3 regions of the Crocosphaera sp. XPORK-15E genome follow, and region 1 is predicted to be linked to each of the others. Evidence: predicted binding sites of a transcription regulator. Region 1 holds the regulator's gene; each other region holds the start of a gene.
What was found. Region 1 encodes HrcA, which represses chaperone genes, less so after heat shock. Its sites were predicted from a motif close to TTAGCACTCNNANNNTNNGAGTGCTAA; they were not measured.
Positions count from the first base shown of each region.

Region 2: the regulator HrcA is predicted to act here: its motif matches at 2,271-2,297, upstream of groES (co-chaperone GroES).
Region 3: the regulator HrcA is predicted to act here: its motif matches at 1,763-1,789, upstream of groL (chaperonin GroEL).

Region 1 covers NZ_JAYGHQ010000017.1:53,581-61,466, reverse strand. Annotated here, with positions in the region: gene VB691_RS18990 (serine/threonine-protein kinase) at 1-783, shown strand, start outside; gene VB691_RS18985 (rhodanese-like domain-containing protein) at 811-1,161, shown strand; gene hrcA (heat-inducible transcriptional repressor HrcA) at 1,292-2,365, shown strand; gene VB691_RS18975 (hypothetical protein) at 2,404-2,697, opposite strand; gene VB691_RS18970 (protein kinase domain-containing protein) at 2,694-3,134, opposite strand; gene VB691_RS18965 (tetratricopeptide repeat protein) at 3,101-3,274, shown strand; gene VB691_RS18960 (Ppx/GppA phosphatase family protein) at 3,566-5,185, shown strand; gene VB691_RS18955 (NAD-dependent epimerase/dehydratase family protein) at 5,326-6,258, opposite strand; gene VB691_RS18950 (glycosyltransferase family 4 protein) at 6,323-7,432, opposite strand; gene VB691_RS18945 (lysylphosphatidylglycerol synthase transmembrane domain-containing protein) at 7,533-7,886, opposite strand, start outside.
Region 2 covers NZ_JAYGHQ010000015.1:27,984-35,869, reverse strand. Annotated here, with positions in the region: gene groL (chaperonin GroEL) at 206-1,828, opposite strand; gene groES (co-chaperone GroES) at 1,907-2,218, opposite strand; gene cysE (serine O-acetyltransferase) at 2,452-3,213, opposite strand; gene VB691_RS16905 (2Fe-2S iron-sulfur cluster binding domain-containing protein) at 3,368-3,607, opposite strand; gene cobQ (cobyric acid synthase CobQ) at 3,626-5,113, opposite strand; gene VB691_RS16895 (Npun_F0494 family protein) at 5,188-5,592, opposite strand; gene VB691_RS16890 (peroxiredoxin) at 5,702-6,136, shown strand; gene VB691_RS16885 (hypothetical protein) at 6,235-6,396, shown strand; gene VB691_RS16880 (M13 family metallopeptidase) at 6,634-7,886, opposite strand, start outside.
Region 3 covers NZ_JAYGHQ010000005.1:89,215-97,100, reverse strand. Annotated here, with positions in the region: gene VB691_RS05850 (hypothetical protein) at 1-362, shown strand, start outside; gene VB691_RS05845 (NUDIX hydrolase) at 349-915, opposite strand; gene VB691_RS05840 (Uma2 family endonuclease) at 945-1,436, opposite strand; gene groL (chaperonin GroEL) at 1,890-3,569, shown strand; gene VB691_RS05830 (CatB-related O-acetyltransferase) at 3,666-4,310, opposite strand; gene VB691_RS05825 (Uma2 family endonuclease) at 4,360-4,923, shown strand; gene VB691_RS05820 (DUF309 domain-containing protein) at 4,937-5,338, opposite strand; gene VB691_RS05815 (ferredoxin-thioredoxin reductase catalytic domain-containing protein) at 5,346-5,714, opposite strand; gene trxA (thioredoxin) at 5,896-6,219, opposite strand; gene pcrA (DNA helicase PcrA) at 6,658-7,886, shown strand, end outside.

The DNA.
Region 1 (7,886 bases):
CAGGAGATTCATCGTCATAATTTTTTTCACCGAGATATTAAACCCTCAAATATAATGCTCCGTTCTACCGGACAATTAGTTTTAATTGATTTTGGTACCGCTAGGGAAGTTACGGAAACTTATTTATCAAAACAATCCACTGGTGAGGTGACAGGGCTGTTTTCGGCGGGATATAGCCCCCTAGAACAACTTAATGGTCAAGCGGTTCCTCAATCGGATTTTTTTGCCCTCGGACGCACTATGGTTTATCTGCTCACGGGGAAACATCCCAGCGATTTCTATGATTCTCATGCGGATCAATTAAACTGGCGTGAGGCGGTTTCCGATTTGACCCCTGAATTTGGGGATTTATTGGATCAAATCATGTCCCGCTTACCTAATGAGCGTCCTAAGTCAGCCGCTATTATTCTGAGTAAGTTAGAACAAATTTATCATCATCTCTACGGCTCTGATAGTTTTCTCAATAATTTTCCCTCTCAGGATAGGACTAACCAGAAGGAAATTCCTGCCTCTGTGAACCCCCCAACTGTTCCCCCCTTACCCTTACCCCCTAAACCTCAATCTCCTGCCTTTGCTACTGCCCAAGATGCCCTAGATCCGAGTTTTGTGGAGCGTTGTCAAGCAGAATTGGCTGAATTAATTGGCCCTATGGCTTCGATTATTTCTCAAAAAACTTGGAAAAAAAATCCCAATGCTTCTGCGGATGAATTTGTTAAAGCCTTGGCTCAAAAAATACCTGATCCCCAAAAAGCTGAAGGGTTTCAACAAAAATTGTTAAGTTAAGGGGAACAGGTTAATGTTTATAAAATTATGTCTCAAGATCAATCCCTTCCCGTTATTACTGTTGAAGAACTCGCTACCCGTTTAGCAAATGACAGGACTACGTTACAATTAATAGATGTGCGAGAACCCGAAGAAGTAGCGATAGCCTATATCGAAGGTTTTGAGGTACTTCCTCTTAGTCAATTTGCTCAATGGTCAGAAGAAATTGACACCCGTTTTGATCCTAATCAAGAAACCTTTGTGATCTGTCATCATGGTATGCGATCGGCCCAAATGTGTCTTTGGTTACTCAATAATGGCTTTAGTAATGTTAAAAATATAAGAGGAGGCATTGCGGCTTATTCTTTGCGAGTCGATAGCAGTATTCCTCAATATTAATCCCTTAGCACTGATCTGATTCTGAAAATATTTTGAGATGCTTCTCCTCCTTGGTTAATTAGATTTATACTAGCCAAAAATTTTTAATTAACCCAGCATTTTTTCAATAATTTACCCCTTGATTCTGAACATTATGGTTCCAAATTCTTTAAATAAACGCTATCAAAACATTTTACGAGCAACGGTTAAACATTATATTGCAACCGCGGAACCCGTAGGCTCAAAAACTCTCCTGGAAGAATACAATTTTAGTGTTAGTTCGGCGACAATTCGTAATACATTAGGACAACTCGAAAAAGCAGGGTTTTTATATCAACCTTATACCTCTGCGGGACGTATTCCCTCAGATTGTGGTTATCGAATTTATGTTGATAATTTAATGACTCTAGATGAAACAATTGGGCAAAAAATTGAACGACAATTAAGTCAAAAATTGAAGTGGGAAAGCTATAATTTTGAAACAGCTTTACAAAGGGCAACCCAAATTTTAGCGAATTTAAGCGGTTATATTGCTTTAATTACCTTACCTCAAACGTCTCCCCATCAATTGCGTCATCTTCAGTTAATTCAAGCATCAGCAAAACAGGTGATGTTAATTGTGGTGACAGATGGTTATCAAACTCCATCAATTTTAATTGATCTTCCTCCCGCTTTAGTCAAAGAAAATGATGATTGGTTAGCAGAAGAATTACAAATTCTTTCTAACTTCCTAAATCATCAATTAAAAGGTAAGTCTTTATTAGAATTTACCCATTTAGATTGGCAGAAAATCGATCAAGAATTTCTGGAATATACCGACTTTCTCAAAACCCTATTAAAACAGTTACAAAAATACTTAAAATCTTCAATGTCTACCCCTATTATGATTCATGGGGTGTCAGAAGTTTTGCGACAACCAGAATTTTCTCAATTGCAACAGGTACAGATGTTAATTCATCTCTTAGAAGAAGAAAAAGATCAACTCTTACCCTTAATTTTTGATGTCCCTGAAACTGATATTTTAAATAAACGGGTTAGTGTTAGAATCGGAGCAGAAAACCCCTTAGAATCAATGCGTCTTTGTACTTTAATTTCTGCTATTTATCGTCAAGGAGATACCCCGGTTGGGAGTGTAGGAATTATTGGCCCAACTAGAATGTTATATGAGAATACTATCCCTTTAGTAGAATCAACTGCTGATTATTTATCAGAAGCATTAAGTTAAGGACTTAATTATGGATAGATTCTAAAATTTCTTAACCCTTATAACCAAGTTGAAATTGATCGTAAAGAGGGAGGAATTGGGGTGTCTTGATCAAATTCTAACATAACTTCTGAATCTCCTAAATATCCCGATTGAGCAAAAGATAAAAGCATCCGACATAAAGCCACCCAAACCGCTTGATCAAATTCCCAATCACATCCTTTTCTTGCATAACAACTAATAGATTTTAACGCCCAAAAATAACTATTTCTGACCATAGAACCCCCTTTTTTATAAGGGGGTAAATCTTCTTGATTAATAAACAAAATATCATCTTTTAGATAAACTCTCATGATGCAACTTGACTATTATTACCATTGAATTCAATCATATCTGTTTCTAACAATATTTTACCTGGTTTAATTTCTTCACTTAAATCATGTCCTTCAATATATTCTTGAACTAAATAAAAATCATTATTCTCTTGAAAATGGGCAAAAAGTTGAGGTATTTGGGGATGATTACCCAATTTATAAAGAACTTCTGCTTCTGCTTCTGTTTCAAATAAACGATAAGCAGTTTGTAAAGTAAAGGGATCATTAGACAGAGGATGAAGAAGTTTAACGACACGCAAAGGTTGATCAGGTAAATGCTTATCTTTGGCTAAGAAAGTTTTTCCAAAACCCCCTTGTCCTAGAGATTTAATGATTTCGTAATGTCCCCCGATTATTTGTCCTATCATCATAAAATAAAGATATATACGAGAACCAGGAAAAATATGAATTAGCATTATCTGACTACAATAAAGCTATTGAACTTGATCCTAAATATGCTTATGCTTATAACGGTCGGGGTAATGTTTATAAGAAACAGAAAAAAAGGGACATAATACCAGAAGTGTCCTTAGCTATAAATAAGACTAGGATTTAACAGTGTTAAATCCCTACAATTATCTGATAAATTATCATAGTAAACCCCTTAAAAAGTTGTTTAAACTAACAGTTTGACAAATTTGCATTTTTTGGGTATTATGAAATGTAAGATAGGATGGGTGTGTGTTAAAACGCAGGTTCACGGGTGGAAGCAATCGCCATAAAATTCAACCCTGAATCTTTAAGGAATCTAAAAAGTTAAGATAAATGAACAGAATTCCCCTTGAAATCCCCCCCTGTGGGACGATAAGCTACGGACTGATAAATGATGGTGGAGTTCCTTAAACCCATGCAAACCAGCGAGGTTAGACGAGAAAGCGCGGTTTCCCCTAATACCTGCACCTTAGCGGCCATTGATATTGGTACTAACTCAATTCACATGGTTATCGTGGAAATTGACAAAACCTTGCCCGCTTTTACCATTGTGTCACGGGAAAAAGATACAGTGCGTCTAGGGGAAAGGGATATGGCCACTGGAAATCTCACCGAAGAAGCCATCGAACGGGCGATCGCCTCTCTAAAACGCTGTAAAGACTTAGCCACCAGCCTCAACGTCGATCATATCATTGCAGCGGCCACCAGTGCCACCAGAGAAGCCCCCAATGGCTTAGACTTTATCTGGCGAGTTCAAGCAGAAGTTGGCATTACCATCAACTTAATTTCAGGATATGAAGAGGCCCGTCGCATCTATTTAGGGGTCTTATCAGGGATGGATTTTCAGGAACAACCCCACGTTATTATTGATATTGGGGGCGGTTCCACAGAAATTATCTTAGCAGATGCCCACGAACCCCGTTTTTTAAGCAGTACCAAAGTGGGTGCAGTCCGTTTAACCGCAGAATTTGTCACCACTGACCCCATTAGTGAGGCAGAATTTCTCAATTTACGGGACTATGTACGGGGAATGTTAGAACGTCCCATTGATCAGTTACGCAGTCAATTAAATGATGGTGAAAAACCCAAATTAGTAGGTACTTCAGGCACCATTGAGACTTTAGTAACAATTCATGCGGCCCAAACCTTAAATGAGGTTCCCAGTCCCTTACAAGGATATCATATTAGTCGCCAAGATCTCGAAGATTTGGTTAAAAAATTTGCTTTTTTGTCCTATGAAGAACGGATCAATATTTCAGGAATGTCTGAAAAAAGGGCAGAAATTATCCTCCCAGGGGCGGTCATTCTTTTAGAAGCAATGACGATGTTAGAATTAGAAAATATTACAATTTGTGAAAGGGCCTTGCGAGAAGGAATGATAGTTGATTGGATGTTAACTCATGGGTTAATTGAAAATCGCCTAAGTTTTCAAGCAGAAGTTCGTCAACGTAGTGTTTATAAAATTGCTCGTAAATATCAAGTTGATCTGCCTCATGGGGAACGGGTTGCTAATTTTGCTATTAGTTTATTTAAGCAACTTTCTGGGATATTTCATGAGTGGGGAAAAACCGAACAGGAATTATTATGGTCAGCAGCTATTTTACATAATTGTGGAATCTATATTAGTCATTCATCCCATCATAAACATTCCTATTATTTAATCCGCAATGCAGAATTATTAGGGTTTACGGAAGTAGAAATCGAAACCATAGCTAATATTGCTCGTTATCATCGTAAAAGTTCCCCCAAGAAAAAGCATGAAGAATACAGTAAGTTACCCGATAATTATCGTAAACAAGTTAAACAACTTAGTGCTATTTTACGGTTAGCAGTTGCTTTAGATAGGCGACAAATTGGAGCAATTCAAGATATAGATTGTAAATATGATCCAGAATATAAAAAGCTACATTTACATCTAGTTCCTACTTATTCTAATGATGATTGTGCCTTAGAATTATGGAATCTAGATTATAAAAAAATTGTCTTTGAAGAACTTTTTAATGTTAAAATTGTCGCTACTTTAGAATCAAGATAGTTAATAAAAGCATGAATAAATTTATCATCTTAAATTGATAGCTATTAATATGGATATTATATTGTTTGTTATAGAAAACTTTTTTTTATTTTTCTGGATGGTTCTATCAGATTTGTTACGGCAAAATATCATGCAGAAGATTAAAAACCAACTAATTCGGCACGAGACCAGGAAATAAAAGATTCAATGCCTTTTTCTAAGGGGATAGAAGGGCTAAACCCCAATTCTTGTAACTTTGTTATAGATGCTTTCCAGCAGCGAGGTGTACCTGGAGGAACAATTCCATCGAATTGCAAGTCGAGACTGATGCCTAGTGCTTGAACAATGAGGGTAGCAACTACTGTAATTGTAGCCTCTCGCCCACTGCCTAGATTATAAACTTCACCTTTCATAACAGCAGAAGTTGCTACAAGATGCACTGCTTTAGCAATATCAAAGGCGTGAATAAAATCTCGACTTTCTTGACCAGTCCCTTTCAAAATCAGTTTATGTTCGGTGAGAGCTTTTTGACAAATATCCCAAATAACTTGGCGGCGGAGTCCTGCTCCGTAAGCTGAGAAAATCCTGAGACTGGCTGTGGGTAAGCTATAAACTTGAGCAAATTCTAAACATAACTGCTCTCCTTGCCATTTGTGGAAGCCATAGGGAGATAAGGGAGCAGGAGGCTGACTTTCGCTAACAGGTAGGGAGGCCGGATTACCGTAAACTGCCGCGCTAGAGAGAAAGATAAATCGACAATTCGGTGCATAGACACGCAACGCATTAAGCATTTCAAAAGTGATCACCGAGTTGCCATAGAAATCTGCTGCTGGATCACTGATAGATAAACCGACTGAAGCACGTCCAGCACAGTGGACACAAACCCTAGGTGAATATTCTTGTAATAGGGAAGATAAGCCAGTATTCGGTAAATGAAAACGGTCATATTTTGCTAGATAAGAAAGTGGAGCATTTTCGGGACTTGAGTTATCAATTCCGATAACCGTCCAATGTTCCTCAAAAAAGTGACGGGCTATGTATCGCCCTAGAAAACCCGCCACACCAGTGATTAAAATTGTTTTACTTTCAGACATTGCCTACTATTTCAAGATTGCTTTTTCAGAGGTGATCTAATAAACTTGGCTATGCTATCTTTTGTCATGGCAATTTTCTTGCCAAAAACTTCAGAAGATCATCAACGACAACATTCCAATCAAAGACAGTTTCTGCCATTTCAACACATCGGCGAGAAACGGGATGCCACTCCCAATAATTACAATCTCCATATCTCTCAATTTTCTCTGCTAACTCTTCTAGATTGGGATTAGCTAACCAACCAATGCCAAATTGAGTTACCACACTCACAGTACCATTATCTGGATAGATAACAGTTAGAACTGGTGTTCCGGCGGCGGCACCTTCAGCACAGACCACAGGAAATCCTTCTCTTTTAGAGGGTAACACAAGTAATGTCGATTGCTTAATCAAGTCATTTTTTTGAGACTCATCTACCCGTCCCCAAAATTTAATATTATGTTGATTATCATATTGGCTTTTTAAAGATTCATATAATGGACCACTTCCTGCTAAATTAAGTTCATATTTTTTCTCTCCTAGTTGATTATACAAGAATGCCTTAATGACATACTCAGGATTTTTGTGTTGAGCCAATCTACCCAAAAACAAAATCGATTTATTTTTCTTGTCTTCGCTCTTACAACTATAAAGACTTGAATCAATTCCGCTAATAATAGCCTTAATATTGTTTCTACTTACCCCATATTGTTCGTTGAGTATATTGCCAATTCTCTGGTTAACACAAGAATGTAATATTTCTTTACGCCATGTCATTAAACGATAAATAAACCGCCAAAAAGTAGTATCATAAATTTCACACCAGTCGATCACAAATTTATTTTTAATAAAAAATGGAAGAACAATTGAGGGAATAACAGGCCATTTATTAAAAATAATTACATCAAATTTCTCAAGCTCTTTTTTTTGTTTCAATAAATCTAAAGTGAACCAAATAACATCAGGATAATTTCTTAATCCCCAGATACTTGTAAAATAGCGAAATGCTTTGGTAATTCTATAGACAGGAATACCATTAACTATATCTTTAGCTAGATCGCTCGGATTTAATCTAAGTGTATAAATTTCAAATTCGTGTCCTTGCTTAATTAGGGTTTGACCCAACTCATTGTATCGTATTTCCATTCCTCCAATATTGGGGAGAAAAACTTCAGAAATTACACCAATTTTCATACAATATTTACAACTCCGTTTATTCTCTGCTATATAATAATAACTTCCCATATTATACCATTAAATTTTAAATGTTTTAGCATATTTATTTATTTTTAATTCAGATTTTATTAGTCTTGGCTTTCATCATTCTTTCTATCCATAGATAAATAGCGAGTACGACAAAAACAATAACTATAGATAGTGTTATCAAAAGCCGTTGAATTAACGCAAAACTAACAACATCATTAGTGGGAACATTGATCAGTCCAAGCATTCCAATCCAACTCCACTCCATTAATCCCAAACTTCCAGGCGTAAAACTTAAAACCATCGCTAAGTAAATTAAAAGACTAGCAAACAAAATGTACCAAAATCCAATATTTAAGTCAATGGCCTTAACTACCAAGAAATTTCTTATAGCTATGTTTAAGTGCAAGATGATAGTCAGCCAAAATTCAGCAACGACAAATTT
Region 2 (7,886 bases), on a different contig from region 1:
ATTGTAAATGGGCGTTAGGAACTAGCGTCCTTAGACGTAGATAAGCTACCTCTATCTTGCAAGCGGTTCCAACTTGTTGGGTAAGTAACTTAGATGAAGCGTCAGAAACCTCGGAGGTAGCGTAGCAAAGTCCGTAGGTAGTTCATACAAAAATGCCCCATCCTCAAAGGACAGGGCCTATTATTCAGTTTAGGTTAACTGAGAATTAATAGTCAAAGTCTCCACCGCCAGCAGCAGGGGCTTTGTCTTTCTCAGGTTTATCAACCACAATACATTCAGTGGTCAAAATCATACCAGCAATAGAAGCGGCATTCTGTAAACCAGAACGGGTCACTTTTGCGGGATCAACGATACCTGCTGCCAACATATCGGCAAACTCGCCAGTTGCAGCATCATAACCGACGTTGAATTCTTTTTCTTTCACTCGTTCAGCAATCACCGCACCGTTTTGACCGGCATTTTCAGCAATACGCTTTAAGGGTGCAGTTAAGGCACGAGAAACAATTAACGCACCTGTTAACTCCTCATTGGCCAGGTTGCTCTTAGCCCACTCCTCTAGGACAGGAGTGAGGTGAGCGAGGGTTGTACCACCACCAGGCACAATTCCTTCTTCAACCGCCGCTTTTGTGGCGTTGATGGCATCTTCTAAACGAAGTTTGCGATCCTTCATTTCGGTTTCAGTGGCAGCACCAACTTTAATTACTGCAACCCCACCGGATAACTTAGCTAAACGCTCTTGTAGCTTCTCTTTGTCATAAGAAGACTCTGTATCTTCCATTTGACGACGGATCAACTCACAACGAGATTTAACTCCCGCTTCGTTACCTTCGGCCACAATAGTAGTATTGTCTTTGGTCAGAATAATCCGACGGGCAGATCCTAACATCTCAAGTTTGGTATTTTCTAACTTGAGGCCCGCATCTTCGCTAATAACTGTACCAGCAGTCAAAACCGCAATATCTTCGAGCATTTGTTTACGGCGATCGCCAAATCCAGGAGCTTTGACCGCAGCAACGTTTAAGACACCCCGTAAACGGTTAACAACTAAGGTTGCTAAAGCTTCTTTTTCGATATCTTCAGCAATAATTACTAAAGATTTGCCTTGACGAGCAACCTGTTCTAATACAGGCACTAAGTCTTGAACCAGGTTAATTTTTTTGTCGGTTAACAAGATGCAAGGATCTTCAAACACTGCTTCCATGCGTTCGGGATCTGTGACAAAGTAGGGGGAAATATACCCTTTATCAAAGCGCATCCCTTCGGTGATTTCCAGTTCGGTAAACATGGACTTACCTTCTTCAAGGGAGATGACCCCTTCTTTGCCAACTTTATCCATGGCATCAGCGATCATTTTGCCCACTTCTTCGTCATTTCCCGCAGAGATCGAACCTACTTGGGCGATCGCTTTGGAATCTTCAACGGGTTTGGCGTGTTCGGCGATTTTTTCAACTAAAAAGTCGGTAGCTTTATCAATACCCCGTTTGAGGGAAATGGGGTTAGCACCTGCTGCGACGTTGCGTAACCCTTCTTTAACGATCGCATGAGCTAAGACGGTAGCTGTGGTGGTTCCGTCTCCGGCCACATCGTTAGTTTTAGAAGCCGCTTGACGAATTAAGGCAACTCCGGTATTTTCGATATGGTCTTCTAATTCAATTTCTTTGGCAATGGTGATCCCGTCATTAATGATTTGGGGCGCACCAAATTTCTTTTCTAGAACAACGTTACGACCTTTGGGGCCTAAGGTAACGGCCACTGCTTCGGCGAGGATGTCCATTCCTCTTTCTAATGCACGACGTGCATCTTCGTTGTAGACAATCAATTTAGCCATAGTTTATGCCTCTTGTAAGTAGATCCTGAAAAATGAGTTGTTAGGAATCAATAAATGAAGTGAGTTGCCTTCATTTGTCTAGGCAACGGCTGCTAAAATATCTTTCTCTGAGAGTAATACATAATCTTCTCCCGATAGCTTGACATCGGTGCCAGCATATTTGGAGTAAAGCACTTTGTCACCGATTTTGACATCTAATGCAGATCGGGTTCCGTCATCGTTGCGTTTACCAGGGCCGACGGCGACAACTTCGCCAATTTGGGGCTTTTCTTGGGCATTATCGGGCAATAAGATACCGCCTGCGGTTTTTTCTTCGGCGGGGCTTACTTTGACGAAAATGCGATCGCCAAGGGGTTTAACTGTAGATACATTAATGCTGATTGCTGCCATGAACGAATCCTCCTAAGATTTGGTGATGAAGTTGAGGGCTGTCTCAAAAAAATTAGCACTCTCACCTTCCGAGTGCTAATGTAACGAAATAAGGCCTCCCCTGGCAACTGCTATAAGGGTACGGGTTCCCGAACTTAGGGCGGATTTTTCTGTTAAAGTCAGCTTAAATCAAGGCTTTCCCTTAAAGAAAGAATCAAGGGTAAGTAATAAGCAATTAACTTTTTACTTTTTACTTACATCGTTCCCCCTAAAAACTCCTCAATTTCCTTATCTTTCAAATAACAGATTTGACTAGCATTATAGGCATTTTCTAAAGCTGACTGAGAAACCTTGCTGGCCACTAATTCTCGTTCTTTTAATCTATCTTCTTGTAGTTGTTGAACTTGTTGTTCTAATGCGTCAATTCTATCTAATAGTAACCGAATAACTTTCCCTTCCGAGTCAGGCAGATTACCATGTTCTAGGGGGTTAACTCGCACTCCAGACTGATAAACAATGCGGCCAGGAATTCCCACCACAGTACAATCAGAAGGAACATCCCGCAGCACGACAGAACCCGCTCCAATCCTAACATTATTACCAATATTAAGATTACCAAGAACTTTAGCTCCGGCTCCCACAACAACATTTGTGCCAACCGTTGGGTGACGTTTTCCGCTTTCTTTTCCGGTTCCCCCTAGGGTAACACCTTGATAAATTAAGCTATAGTCTCCCACTTCTGCGGTTTCACCGATCACCACGCCCATACCATGATCGATAAAGACACCAGTACCGATTTTAGCCCCTGGATGAATTTCGATCCCCGTCAGAAAGCGTGCGATATGAGAAACTAATCGGGGGAAAAAGGGAACACCAAAATTATAGAAGCGATGAGCGAACCGATGCAGTACGATCGCTTGTAGTCCAGGATAGCAAAAAAGAACTTCCAGCCAGTTACGGGCGGCGGGATCTCGTTCAAAAATGATGCGAAAATCGGCGATGATGGATGATAACACCAAACTGAATTTCCTGTTCAAAAAGTGCGTCTTATCCTCATTTTATCACTGGGGGACGGCGACGGTTCACCCAAATGGTTGATTATTCCGATTGTATAAAAAAGGTATGAGAGTCAAGCGATCGCTTCTGGGGAATTTTTAGAAATTTTTTCCTTTACCAACCTAAATCTGTATAAAGATTAATAGTTATAGATTTACTTCCTGCTGGAATTGCACTAATACAAGCACAAATAGGGGTTCCATCTTCTAATTCTACCTCACAAGCATGACAAGACCCCATTAAACACCCAGTAGGAATCAGAATTCCGGCCCGTTTTGCTACTTCTAACATCGGTTCCCCTGCTTCAGCTTCAATGGTAATATCGTCTGGTAAAAATTGCACTTGAACTTTCATAAAATGTTCCTCAATCTATCAATTATTTAACAATGGTGTTAAGTCTAAAAACTCCTCAACCAAGTCAGCAAGTTTATCTAAATTTGCCTCTCTTTGTTCTCTATAATTGGGAATTCCTGTGGGTAAAGACCCTAAACCTCGTCGATTTCGTAGATAATTTAACCAAGTTCGTCGCCAGGCCCCGTTATCAAAAACGCCGTGTAAATAACAACCCCAAATGGACTGATTATCATTGACAATACCTAAACTAGAATCTTCAAATAAAGCATGGGTAATAGTATTAGCAGGTTTATGAATTATCCTAGCTACACGGGTGATTCCTTGATGAATTTCGTAACCAGTTACGGGAAATCCTGGATAGGGATAAACCGAACAAGTTTGTCGTTGACGAACAATTTTATCGGGAGTAATTATTGTTTCTAAAGGCAGCAATTTTAGTCCTGGATAAGATTCATTTTTTCCTTCTAATTGATCGGGGTCAAATACCATTTCTCCTAACATTTGAAAACCGCCACAAATGCCAAAAACAATGCCACCTGCTGCGACATAATCTTGTATTTGTTTAGCCATTCCACTTTGATGAAGTGCCATTAAATCATTAATAGTTGTTTTTGAACCTGGAATAATTACCGCATCAGGATAACCTAAATGATCGTTAATATTTAGATAGTTGATCGAGACAGTATTTTCAGCATCAAGGGGGTCAAAATCTGTAAAATTAGCGATGTGAGGCAACCGTAAAACAGTAAGGTTAAGTTCTTTTTGAGATTGAGAGGTTTGCCTATCTAATAAATCTAAAGAATCTTCGGCAGGAAATAACATATCACGCCAAGGAATGACCCCTAATATGGGAATTCCGGTGTAATTTTCTAACCATTCAATCCCCGAATCTAATAGAGATTTCTGTCCCCGAAACTTATTAATTACAACCCCTTTAATTAAAGCTCGTTCATCTTCATCTAATAATTGTAACGTTCCCACCACATGAGCAAAAGCCCCCCCGCGATCAATATCTACTACTAAAATTGTCGGGGCATTAAGATGTTTGGCAATTCTCATATTAGTTAAATCTCGATGTTTGAGATTGATTTCTGCTGGACTTCCTGCCCCTTCACAGACCACAAAATCATATTCTCTTGCTAAACTTTCTAGGGATTTTGTGATAATTTGCCACCCCTTATCAAAATACTTTTCATAATACTCAGTTGCAGTAGTTACTCCCACTGCTTTTCCCCCCATAATCACTTGTGAGGTCATATTTCCTTGGGGTTTGAGCAAAATGGGGTTCATTTCTACCCTAGGGGTAATTCCCGCGGCCCAAGCTTGTACCGCTTGAGCATGACCGATTTCCCCCCCATTAGCAGTAACATAAGCATTAAGTGCCATATTCTGCCCTTTAAAGGGGGTGACGTGCCAGCCTTGACGGGCTAAAATGCGACAAATGGCAGCAGTAATAAAGGATTTTCCGGCGTGGGAGGTAGTTCCCACTACCATCATGGCTTTCATTAATAATTATTGACCTCTCGGTTATTCAGTTTTGGAATTTTGTAGGGGTCAACGGCCGTTGACCCCTACAGATGTTAAAACGGTAGACTAAACCAACGGATAAATTGATTAACCAGTCGTTCCCACCAAGACGGTTGAGGCAGCTTTTCTCCTTGTTCTTTCCATTTTGCCACTAATTGCCGTCCTAATGGGGTTAAACGAAAACTATCGGTAATTCCTTGTCCATCGACTTCTCGTCGCAACAGCCCCACCTGAATTAACCACAGGAGGTCTTTTTCGACCCGTTGTTCTGATAAAGATTTAAGAGTATATCCTTGTTTGACTCCGGTTTCTCCCGCAATATTGGGCAAAGGTACACTGTCTGTCTTCATGGCTGTAAATAAGTTTAACTGAAAGGGAGCGCAGCCTAAAGCTCTTTCTGCCCGTTTTAGGGTGTTATTGGTATAAGTAAGGTTAAGGGGTTGGGTTGATGTTCTCATCATGGTCAAAGACTTAGAAGATGACTATTTTTATTATGAAAGGTTTTCGATTGTCGTGTAAAGTTTTATGATCAAGAGTGATCACTTTTTGATTTGGGAATGAGAAGCTATGGCTTTAGCTGTTGGAACTGTTGCACCTGGTTTTACCACTATTGATGATGAGGGCAAAACTGTCTCTTTATCAGACTATAAAGGTAAAATCGTCGTCTTATACTTCTATCCCAAAGATGATACTCCTGGTTGCACGAAAGAAGCTCAAAGCTTCCGTGATAATTATCAACAATATCAAGATAAGGATATGGTTGTCTTTGGGGTGAGTATGGATGATCAAACTTCCCATAAAATGTTTAAGGAAAAGTATGGTTTACCTTTCCAACTGTTGGTTGATAAAGACGGAACCTTAACCAATGCTTATGATGTGTCAGGTGGCGGATATTCTAAGCGCGTCACCTACATCATTGACGGGGAAGGGAAAATTAGTTATGTGGATGAAAAAGTACAAACTGCTACCCATGCTCAAGATATTTTAGGTATTGTGGGTTAATTAAAACAATTAACTCGAATTCATCTTCCCTCACCTGATGGTGGGGTTTTTTATTTTAATAGTTCCTTTGAACTCATATATAGTCCAAGATTTCTCTAGTGCTAGAGTTTTTGGGCAAGGCGATCGCTGCATCACTGTACGACGATTCTCCAAAGTCCTCTGTTAATTTTTCCTTTACATTCGGAATTGAAAAATCAGAGGCCATCTCCCATCAGCCAAGCCAACCGCCTCGTCATCCTGCTAAAATTGTTGCTCAGTAACAATACTGTTAATTTATTGGCTCTCCCGACATCTTGGTATAAAATGTATAATCAGATACAATACTTAAGATGGTGGGTTACGACGCGGATTAAAACTTATTAGTTTTTCCTCAAAATCGTTGCCGCGTCTAACCCACCCTACGAATTATAAGCTTTACTTATCACCACAGGTACGGGAGAGCCACTTTTGCGGTTAAACCTGCCACTACAGATTTTCTGGATCTAACTTCATCAAAATTACCAAATTGTGACCCGCTCAGCAGGATCACGCCATAAAGGATCACCCTTTTTAATGCTAAAAGTAGGGAAAAATTCAGGCACATTTACCAACGGCCCCGTTACCCGAAACTCACTGGGAGGATGGGGATTTGTCTGGACTAATTGTCGCACAATTTCAGGACGATCTTTCGTCTTCCAGAGTTGTCCCCAGGCAATAAAACACCGTTGTTCAGGAGTAAAACCGTCAATTTTAGTTGCAAGTTTTTCGGCTGTGAGGGAACGTTTTAACGCAGAAAGGGCGATGGTAATACCACCTAAATCCGCAATATTTTCTCCCAAAGTTAATTGACCATTGACAAATAATCCAGGTAACACTTCATACTGATTATATTGTTTCACTAATTGATTCGCTCTTTGAGAGAAATTCTCCCCATCTTCTTTTGTCCACCAATCTTTACGATTACCATCCCCATCAAAAAGACGACCCTTATCATCAAAACCATGAGTAAATTCATGGGCGATCACTGCACCAATAGAACAATAATTTACCGCATTATCTAGTTTGGCATCAAAGAAAGGCGGTTGTAAAATTCCCGCAGGAATTTGAATGCTATTACTACTGGGAACGTAGGCGGCATTAACTTGGGTAGGAAACGTTCCATTTAAGACAAAATATTCAGTAACAACAGGCTGTTTTAATTTGGCCAAATTATATCGATTTTTCCACTCCGTCAGACGAGTATGATTGCCAAAATAGTCATCAGCTTTAATCTCAATAGCAGAATAATCTAGCCATTTTTCTGGATAGCCAACTAAGATTTTCATTTTGTCTAATTTAGCGATCGCTTTTTGACGAGTTGCCTCACTCATCCAAGGATTCTGTTCTAAACGACGTTTAAATTCCGCTTTTATATTAGCTACCATTATTTCTGTTTTAGCTTTGGTAGCAGGGGGAAAATATTGTTTAACAAATAATTGGGAAATAGGAGGATTTAAAGAAGACAATAGCGTGTCTGTGATAATCCGATTGCGGGGCGGTAGGGCGGTAACTCCGAACATCGTTTTACCAAAAAAGTCAAATTTTTCTTGAAGAAAATCATCATTCAGATAAACTGCTTTAGCAGTTAAATATTGCCAGCGTTGATAGGTTTTCCAATCCTCTAGGGAACGTTCTTTTAATAGGACATTAACTTTCTCATAATAGCGGGGTTCTTCTACAATAACTTCTTTAACATCCGTTAAGCCCAAGAGAGAAAAATATTGTTGCCAAT
Region 3 (7,886 bases), on a different contig from region 1:
CCCCCGATCTCAAACGCTACTTAAATCAAAAAGATCCCGTTACAGGTATTAAAAATGGTCGCATTGATCCAGCAAGAGATCAACATATGGGCCATGAAATTAATGCCAAAGATAACTATTATTGTAATCGATTAGGAGCCGCTTGTGATTTTTGTATTATTAATCTTAATAGTGATGAATTAGTTGACTGGATTTTAACTCAAAAATTGCCCTTTGATTCCCTTTATTTTTATGGTAAATATAGACCAATTCATATTAGTTATGGAGAACAACATAAACGAGATATTTGGACATTTACCCCTACCAGACAACCCACCAAAAAAGGAATTAACCATTGGGTAGAATTAGCTAAACAAATCTAGATTGAAATTGTTTCATGAATTCTAATCCCATAAAAATTGTAGCAATAGTTCCTGCCACACAAATTTCACCGGACATAATTTTATCAATTACATCTTTTATAGGCACTAAAAATACTTCGATTTCTTCAGTAACATCTAAATTAATTTGTCCTGTTCTTTGCACATTTAAACCCAGAAAAATATGAATCTTGTTATCATCTTTTACCGGATTATCATAAATGGTTTTCATCAAGATTAATTCTTGGGCAATATAACCTGTTTCTTCCTCTAATTCTCGCTTAGCTGCCGTTATACTTGCCTCTTTTTCTGGATTAAATGCTCCGGCGGGAAGTTCTAATAAAATCTCTTGTACTCCATGACGATATTGACGGACAAAAACAATTTCATTTTGAGGAGTAATAGGTAAAACTAAAGCAATTTCAGGACGAATATTAACAAAATAATCATCAATAATCGTCCCATTAGGTAACTCAACCTTATCCTGTCGAACTTGACACCATTGGTTATTAATAACAAACTCAGATTGAAGAATTTTCCACTTTTTAAGACTCATTAGTATCCCTTAATCTACCTAAAACTAATTTAATGATTTTCTCGGCGTTTAACTTGTTGAGGAAATTGAGGAACCAATAATGATTTATCTAACTTTCCTTGCTTATTATAAAAGCTAAGATTACCAGCTTCATCACATAACCAGACTTCCTCAGCTTTCGCTTCTAAATATAAATCTCGTTTCGTTTTCATTTCTTCAAGGGTATTACTAGCTGAAATAATTTCGACACAAATTTCTGGAGCAATAGAAGCAGAAGTTTCATTTTCAATGATAGCTAATATTTGATCAGAAGCCCAAACCACATCCGCAATCTTAGTATTATCAGAAGTCTCGATCGCACATTCAGGAAAAGCCAAACCAGTTGTCAAAAAAGAGTTTAATAAATCAGCAATAATACCTTGAAAAAAAGAATGTTTAACCTTAGCTGGACTCATGATGATTTGTCCCCATTTATTCAACTCAATTTTAAAAGGTAAATCTTGTAATTGTTTGTTATTACAGACATCTTGCCATGTCATCATTAGTTTAACTCCCTAACTTCTCTAAGACTAATAATGACACAGGATAGGGCGAATTTATCAATGAATAATTAATAATTAATAATTGATAATTAATAATTGTTTAATTTGGTTGATGGTTCGGCTGATCTCACTGTCGAAGCCTCACGCCGAAGTCTTGTCGAAGTATGCACCAACCAACCTCTCCTTTCAAGAAGAAATAATTATTCATTATTCATCATTCATTGATGAACCCTCAAACTTTCGAGATATCCTCACCTTTTTTGCCCAACTTTCCACACCCCACCCCTTCCCTTGAGAAAAATTACCCCATTTTTTGACCCCAAAGATTAGCACTCACAGCACAAGAGTGCTAAATTAACATAAGTAGGGTGACATCAGCCCGAAACGCAAGCATTTTTCCTAATCATTGGAAAATGTCTGATTGCAAAGAGTCACAGGAGTAACGAGACAAATATGGCAAAAATTGTATCATTCGGCGATAAATCAAGACGGGCATTAGAACAAGGGGTGAATGCTCTTGCTGATGCTGTAAAAATCACCCTCGGCCCCAGAGGACGGAATGTATTATTAGAAAAGAAATTTGGGGCCCCCCAAATTGTTAACGACGGGATCACCGTTGCTAAAGAAATTGAATTAGAAAATCCCTTGGAAAATACTGGGGCCAGACTGATGCAAGAAATTGCGTCCAAAACCAAGGAAATAGCCGGAGACGGAACTACAACCGCCACCATCATTGGTCAAGCCTTAATTCGGGAAGGCTTAAAAAATGTGATCGCTGGGGCCAACCCTGTGTCTTTGCGTCGTGGCATCGAAAAAACCATCGCTTACCTGGTGGAAGAAATTGCAGCCATTGCGAAACCTGTTGAGGGAGATGCGATCGCCCAAGTAGCCACCGTATCATCAGGGAACGATCAAGAAGTCGGTGATATGATCGCCCTGGCCATGGATAAAGTGACCACAGACGGGGTTATTACCGTTGAAGAGTCTAAATCTCTCACCACTGAGTTAGAAGTGGTAGAAGGGATGCAAATTGATCGGGGTTATCTCTCTCCCTACTTCATCACAGATCAAGAAAGACAACAAGTTGAATTTGATAATGCCTTCTTATTGATCACCGACAAAAAAGTCAGTACGATCGCCGATTTAGTCCCCATTCTCGAAAGCGTGGCCCGGGCCGGTAGACCCCTCTTAATCATTGCAGAAGATGTAGACGGAGAAGCCTTAGCCACCCTAGTCGTCAACAAAGCCAGAGGGGTGTTAAATGTAGCAGCGATCAAGTCTCCTGGTTTTGGGGAAAGACGCAAAGCTGTTTTACAGGATATTGCTATTCTTACCGGAGGCAGTGTCATTTCTGAAGAAGTTGGCTTAACCTTAGATTCAGTTTCCCTCGATATGTTGGGACAAGCGACCAAAGTTAATATTGTCAAAGACAACACTACTATTGTCGCTACCACTGATGATAGAACCAAGGCAGCCGTACAAAAACGCATTGAACAACTCCGCAAACAACTGGCCGCAACTGACTTAAGCTACGACATTGAAAAATTGCAAGAACGGATCGCTAAATTAGCCGGAGGTGTGGCTGTCATTAAAGTTGGGGCAGCGACTGAAACCGAATTAAAAGATCGCAAACTTCGCATTGAAGATGCTCTTAACGCCACCAAAGCAGCCATAGAAGAAGGGATCGTTCCTGGTGGGGGAACAACCCTAATTTACTTAGCGGGTAAAGTTGCTGAGTTCAAACATACCCTCACCAACCCCGAAGAACAGGTGGCCGCTGATATTGTTGCCAAAGCCTTAGAAGCTCCTTTGCGTCAGTTAGCCGATAATGCTGGGGCAGAAGGTTACGTTATTGTGGAACGGGTCAAAGAAACCGAGTTTAATATCGGTTACAACGCCGTTACAGGTAAGTTTGAAGACATGATCGCCGCAGGAATTATTGACCCTGCGAAAGTAGTGCGCTCTGCTCTGCAAAATGCCGGGTCGATCGCTGGTATGGTCTTAACCACAGAAGCATTAGTGGTAGAAAAACCCGAACCCGAACCCCCCGCAGCCCCCGACATGGGCGGTATGGGCGGTATGGGCGGCATGGGCGGTATGGGCGGCATGGGTATGGGCGGCATGGGCTTCTAAGTCGTCGTTTTCATATTTCCATACTTGATATTAGGAGAGACGTTAAGAATAGCGTCTCTCTCGCTTTTTGTTACCCCGAACTTAAGTTAAATTTTATTAATATAATTGTTTTAATGAAGCTAAATTATTACTACAAAGTATCTCAATATTTTGAGTTATTTTTTCAATTGGCCAATCCCACCATTGGAGTTTTAACAATAACTCAATTACCTCATCTTCAAACCGCTTTCTAATTAATTTAGCTGGATTGCCACCCACAATGGTATAAGGTTGTACCTCTTTTGTCACAACTGAATTAGCCGCAATAATCGCTCCATTTCCTACCTTAACCCCTGGCATAATTAAAGCATTATAACCAAACCAAACATCATTACCGATAATTGTATCTCCCTTGATCATATCCCTCTTGGAAATATCAGTAACCGACAGAGTATTTTCCCAAGCATGACCAAAAATTGTAAAGGGATAAGTTGTAAAATAATGAACGGGGTGGTTTCCCCCATTCATCATAAATTTAACATCACTTGCGATCGCGCAAAACTTCCCAATTATTAACTTATCACCAATAAAATCGAAGTGATAAAGCACATTTTTTTCAAAGTTTTGGGGATTTTCAAAATCATCATAATAGGTAAAATCCCCTACAATAATATTAGGATTCGTAATAATATTTTTGAGGAAACATAACCGTTTATAATTCTCTAAAGGATAGGGATTATTTGGATTGGGATAAGTTGTCATTGTTTTAATCGCTATTATAAAATAAAAATAAGTTCAATTGTAAATCCGAATGGTGGCCAACTCACTCCTCTGGACAATTCGAGATCTTGATGTCATGCCCGACGATGGCGGATGGAAACGCTATGAGATAATTGATGGAGAACTGTACGTGACTCGCGCTCCCCACATTCGCCATCAAGATGCAGGTGGCAACATTCATGTTGAACTAGCCATTTGGTCTAGACAAACCCAACTCGGTAAACCGTTTCAAACACCAGGTATCATTTTTAGTCCCATTGATGCGGTCATTCCTGATGTTATTTGGATTAGCCGCGATCGCCTAAACAACGGCATTGATGAAGCAGGACATCTAACTGTCGCCCCTGAACTGATCGTTGAGATTCTCTCCCCTGGTGAACGCAACGAACAACGAGACAAAGAAGTAAAACTGAAACTCTATTCTCTGAAAGGGGTTCAAGAATATTGGATCGTCAGTTGGCAACTGAAAACCATAGAAATTTACCGCAGAAAAGATGCTCAGTTACAACTCGTCAGCACACTCCTGGTTGCTGATACTCTCACTTCACCTTTGCTACCTGGGTTCAGCACTCCTGTCGCTCAGATTTTTGAGTAGATTGAAATAGCCGCTACAGTGTTTGTAAAATGACAATATGAGGCAAAGAACAAGGGGCATTCTCAGAGGATTCTTTGAGGGTTTTAGCAACTTCAACAATCTTTTCAGGGTCAGTTTGTTGAAGATAAAGCAGTAATGCCTGACTTTCTTCTAACAACTTTGTGACATCAATAGTTTCATATTCTGGTTGATAGTCAACGAGTCTTCTCACCCCTTCTCCCAATAAAATCACTGCCCCACGCCAATTATGGTTTTCGAGATGATAACAACCCACAGCCACCTGTAAAACACCTTGATAAAAACGTTTATCCAACTCTGCCGCTTCAAGCCAAATCGCTTCTAAGGTGTCATGACAGGCGTAGAATTCCCCCTGATTAAACTGTTTAATTCCCTGCAAAAATGCGTCTGATGCCATGATTTTTTCACGCAGACATAGTTTCTCTAATTTCTTTGATATACTCTATGTCAATTTCCTGTTCCTTGCCCGCAAATTCATTGTCTGGGGTGATGAATAACATACAATGACAATCTTTGCGTTCTCTCATGGGGACACAAGGACAGTTCCAATAGGTATTTTTGACTTCCGCTTCTTTGTCTTCGTAATGACGACAGGGACACAGGGGAGAGCCTAATTCTTCTTTATGTTTAGCTAACCCTTCGATCACTACGGCGGTGACAGAGGGTTCACTACAAAAATAAGTATCTGTTCGTTTAGCGTACTGTTCAGCAAAATTTTTCATTGCCTCTAGCACTTTATCCTGCTGGTTAATATCCTTGTTTACTGAAGTCATAGATTTAAGCTGATGGGTCGTTTACATCAATTGGATTTAGGTTAACATTGTTACATATTCTCGGCTGTTTGGGCCGATCCACTTGAGTTAGGCCATTGGGCTGAGTGGATTTTTTTAGACAAAATAGGGGTAAGTCAATGAAGGCTTACCCCTAAACTCAATTCTAGCTTTGGGCTAGAAACTAAAGATATTTTTCGAGAGTGTTAGCTAAGGTTGTTTTGGGAACGGCTCCCACAACCATATCTACTCTTTGGCCTCCCTTGAAAATCATGAGGGTGGGGATACTGCGAATTCCATACTGGCTAGCTGTATTCGGATTTTCATCCGTATTCAGTTTCAGCACTTTGATTTGGCCTGCGTATTGTTCAGCAATTTCGTCCACAACTGGAGCTACCATACGACAGGGGCCACACCAAGGCGCCCAAAAATCAACCAGAACAGGAATGTCGCTCTCTAAAACCTCTTGTTTAAATTTATCGTCTGTAACTTGGGGTGTAGCTGACATACCGAGAATTCCTTTGATTGCTCACGTTTCTCTAGAATACTCTAGAATTCTACCACAAGGAAAAGTCTCTAGATTTTAACCCATTTTCCTCACAACTTCACGAATTATTTGAGTTATGGCTTGATAACCCCCCTAATGCTTTGAGCTTAAGGCAAGCTTAACTTTTGTTAACCTGCAAAAAGAAACCGCCCGAACATGAAAATGCCCAGGCGGAGTGTGGTGTGAGGAGTGAACAGAGACTTTCGCCTCCGCTATCTCTATTGTAAGGGACAATTCCCATTTTGATGAACTTATTGTGTCATGATTAGAAAATTTTTTTTTCCTTAATATGTTAGGCTAGGTATCTTTGCCGGAAGTGAGAAACGGCGATCACCATTGAGTTTAGCGATTCACGATACAATCAAGGGTGACGATATGTTACCCTAATTTTGAATCTCCATGACCATTTCCTCTGATTTTCTTTCTCAACTCAATCCCTCCCAACGTATTGCCGTTGAGCATTTTTGTGGCCCTTTATTAGTGGTGGCGGGGGCGGGGTCAGGTAAAACGAGGGCCCTCACTTATCGTATTGCTCACCTTATTAGTCATCATCAGGTTGATCCTGAATCGATTTTAGCAGTAACCTTTACCAATAAGGCTGCTAGGGAAATGAAGGAAAGAATTGAGCGACTTTTTGCTCAAGAAATGGCCTTTAAAAATTATAACAAACCCTTTGATTCTTTGGCTGAATACGAGCAAAAAAAGTTACTTTCCCAGGTTTATAAAAAAACGACCAAACGACTTTGGATCGGGACTTTTCATAGTTTATGTGCCAGAATTTTACGGTATGATATTAATAAATACCAGGACAAAAAAAATCGGCAATGGGAACGTAATTTTTCTATTTTTGATGAATCGGATGCTCAAAGTTTAGTCAAAAACATTACAACTAAACAACTTAATTTAGATGAAAAGAAGTTTAATCCTCGTTCTGTTCGTTATGAAATTAGTAATGCCAAAAATTTAGGGCTTTCCCCTGAAGACTATTTGCAAGAAAATTCTGATTATAAAGGTCGAGTTATTGCCGAAGTTTATAATGAATATCAAACGCAATTGGCAGCTAATAATGCCTTAGACTTTGATGATTTAATTTTAGTCCCTGTGCAGCTTTTTCAACAAAATGAATCTGTTTTAGGCTATTGGCATCATCAATTTAAACATATTTTAGTCGATGAATACCAAGATACTAACCGCATTCAATATGATTTAATTCGCTTACTTTCCACCAATGGGGAAACAAAAAAAAGTGAATGGAATTGGCAAAATCGCTCTATCTTTGTTGTCGGTGATGCGGATCAATCTATTTATAGTTTTCGCATGGCAGATTTTACTATTCTTCTTAACTTTCAATCAGACTTTGGGGACGGTTTACCTGATGAAGATACCCGAACTATGGTTAAATTGGAACAAAATTATCGCTCTAGAGAAAATATTTTACTGGCGGCTAATAACTTAATTGAAAATAATAGCCAACGTATTGATAAAATTCTTAAACCAACTAGAGGCGAAGGGGAACAAATCTATTGTTATAAAGCTGATGATGAACGAATAGAAGCTCAATTTGTTATGCAGACAATCCAAGAATTAATTAACACAAACCCTGAATTAAATTGGGGAGATTTTGCCAT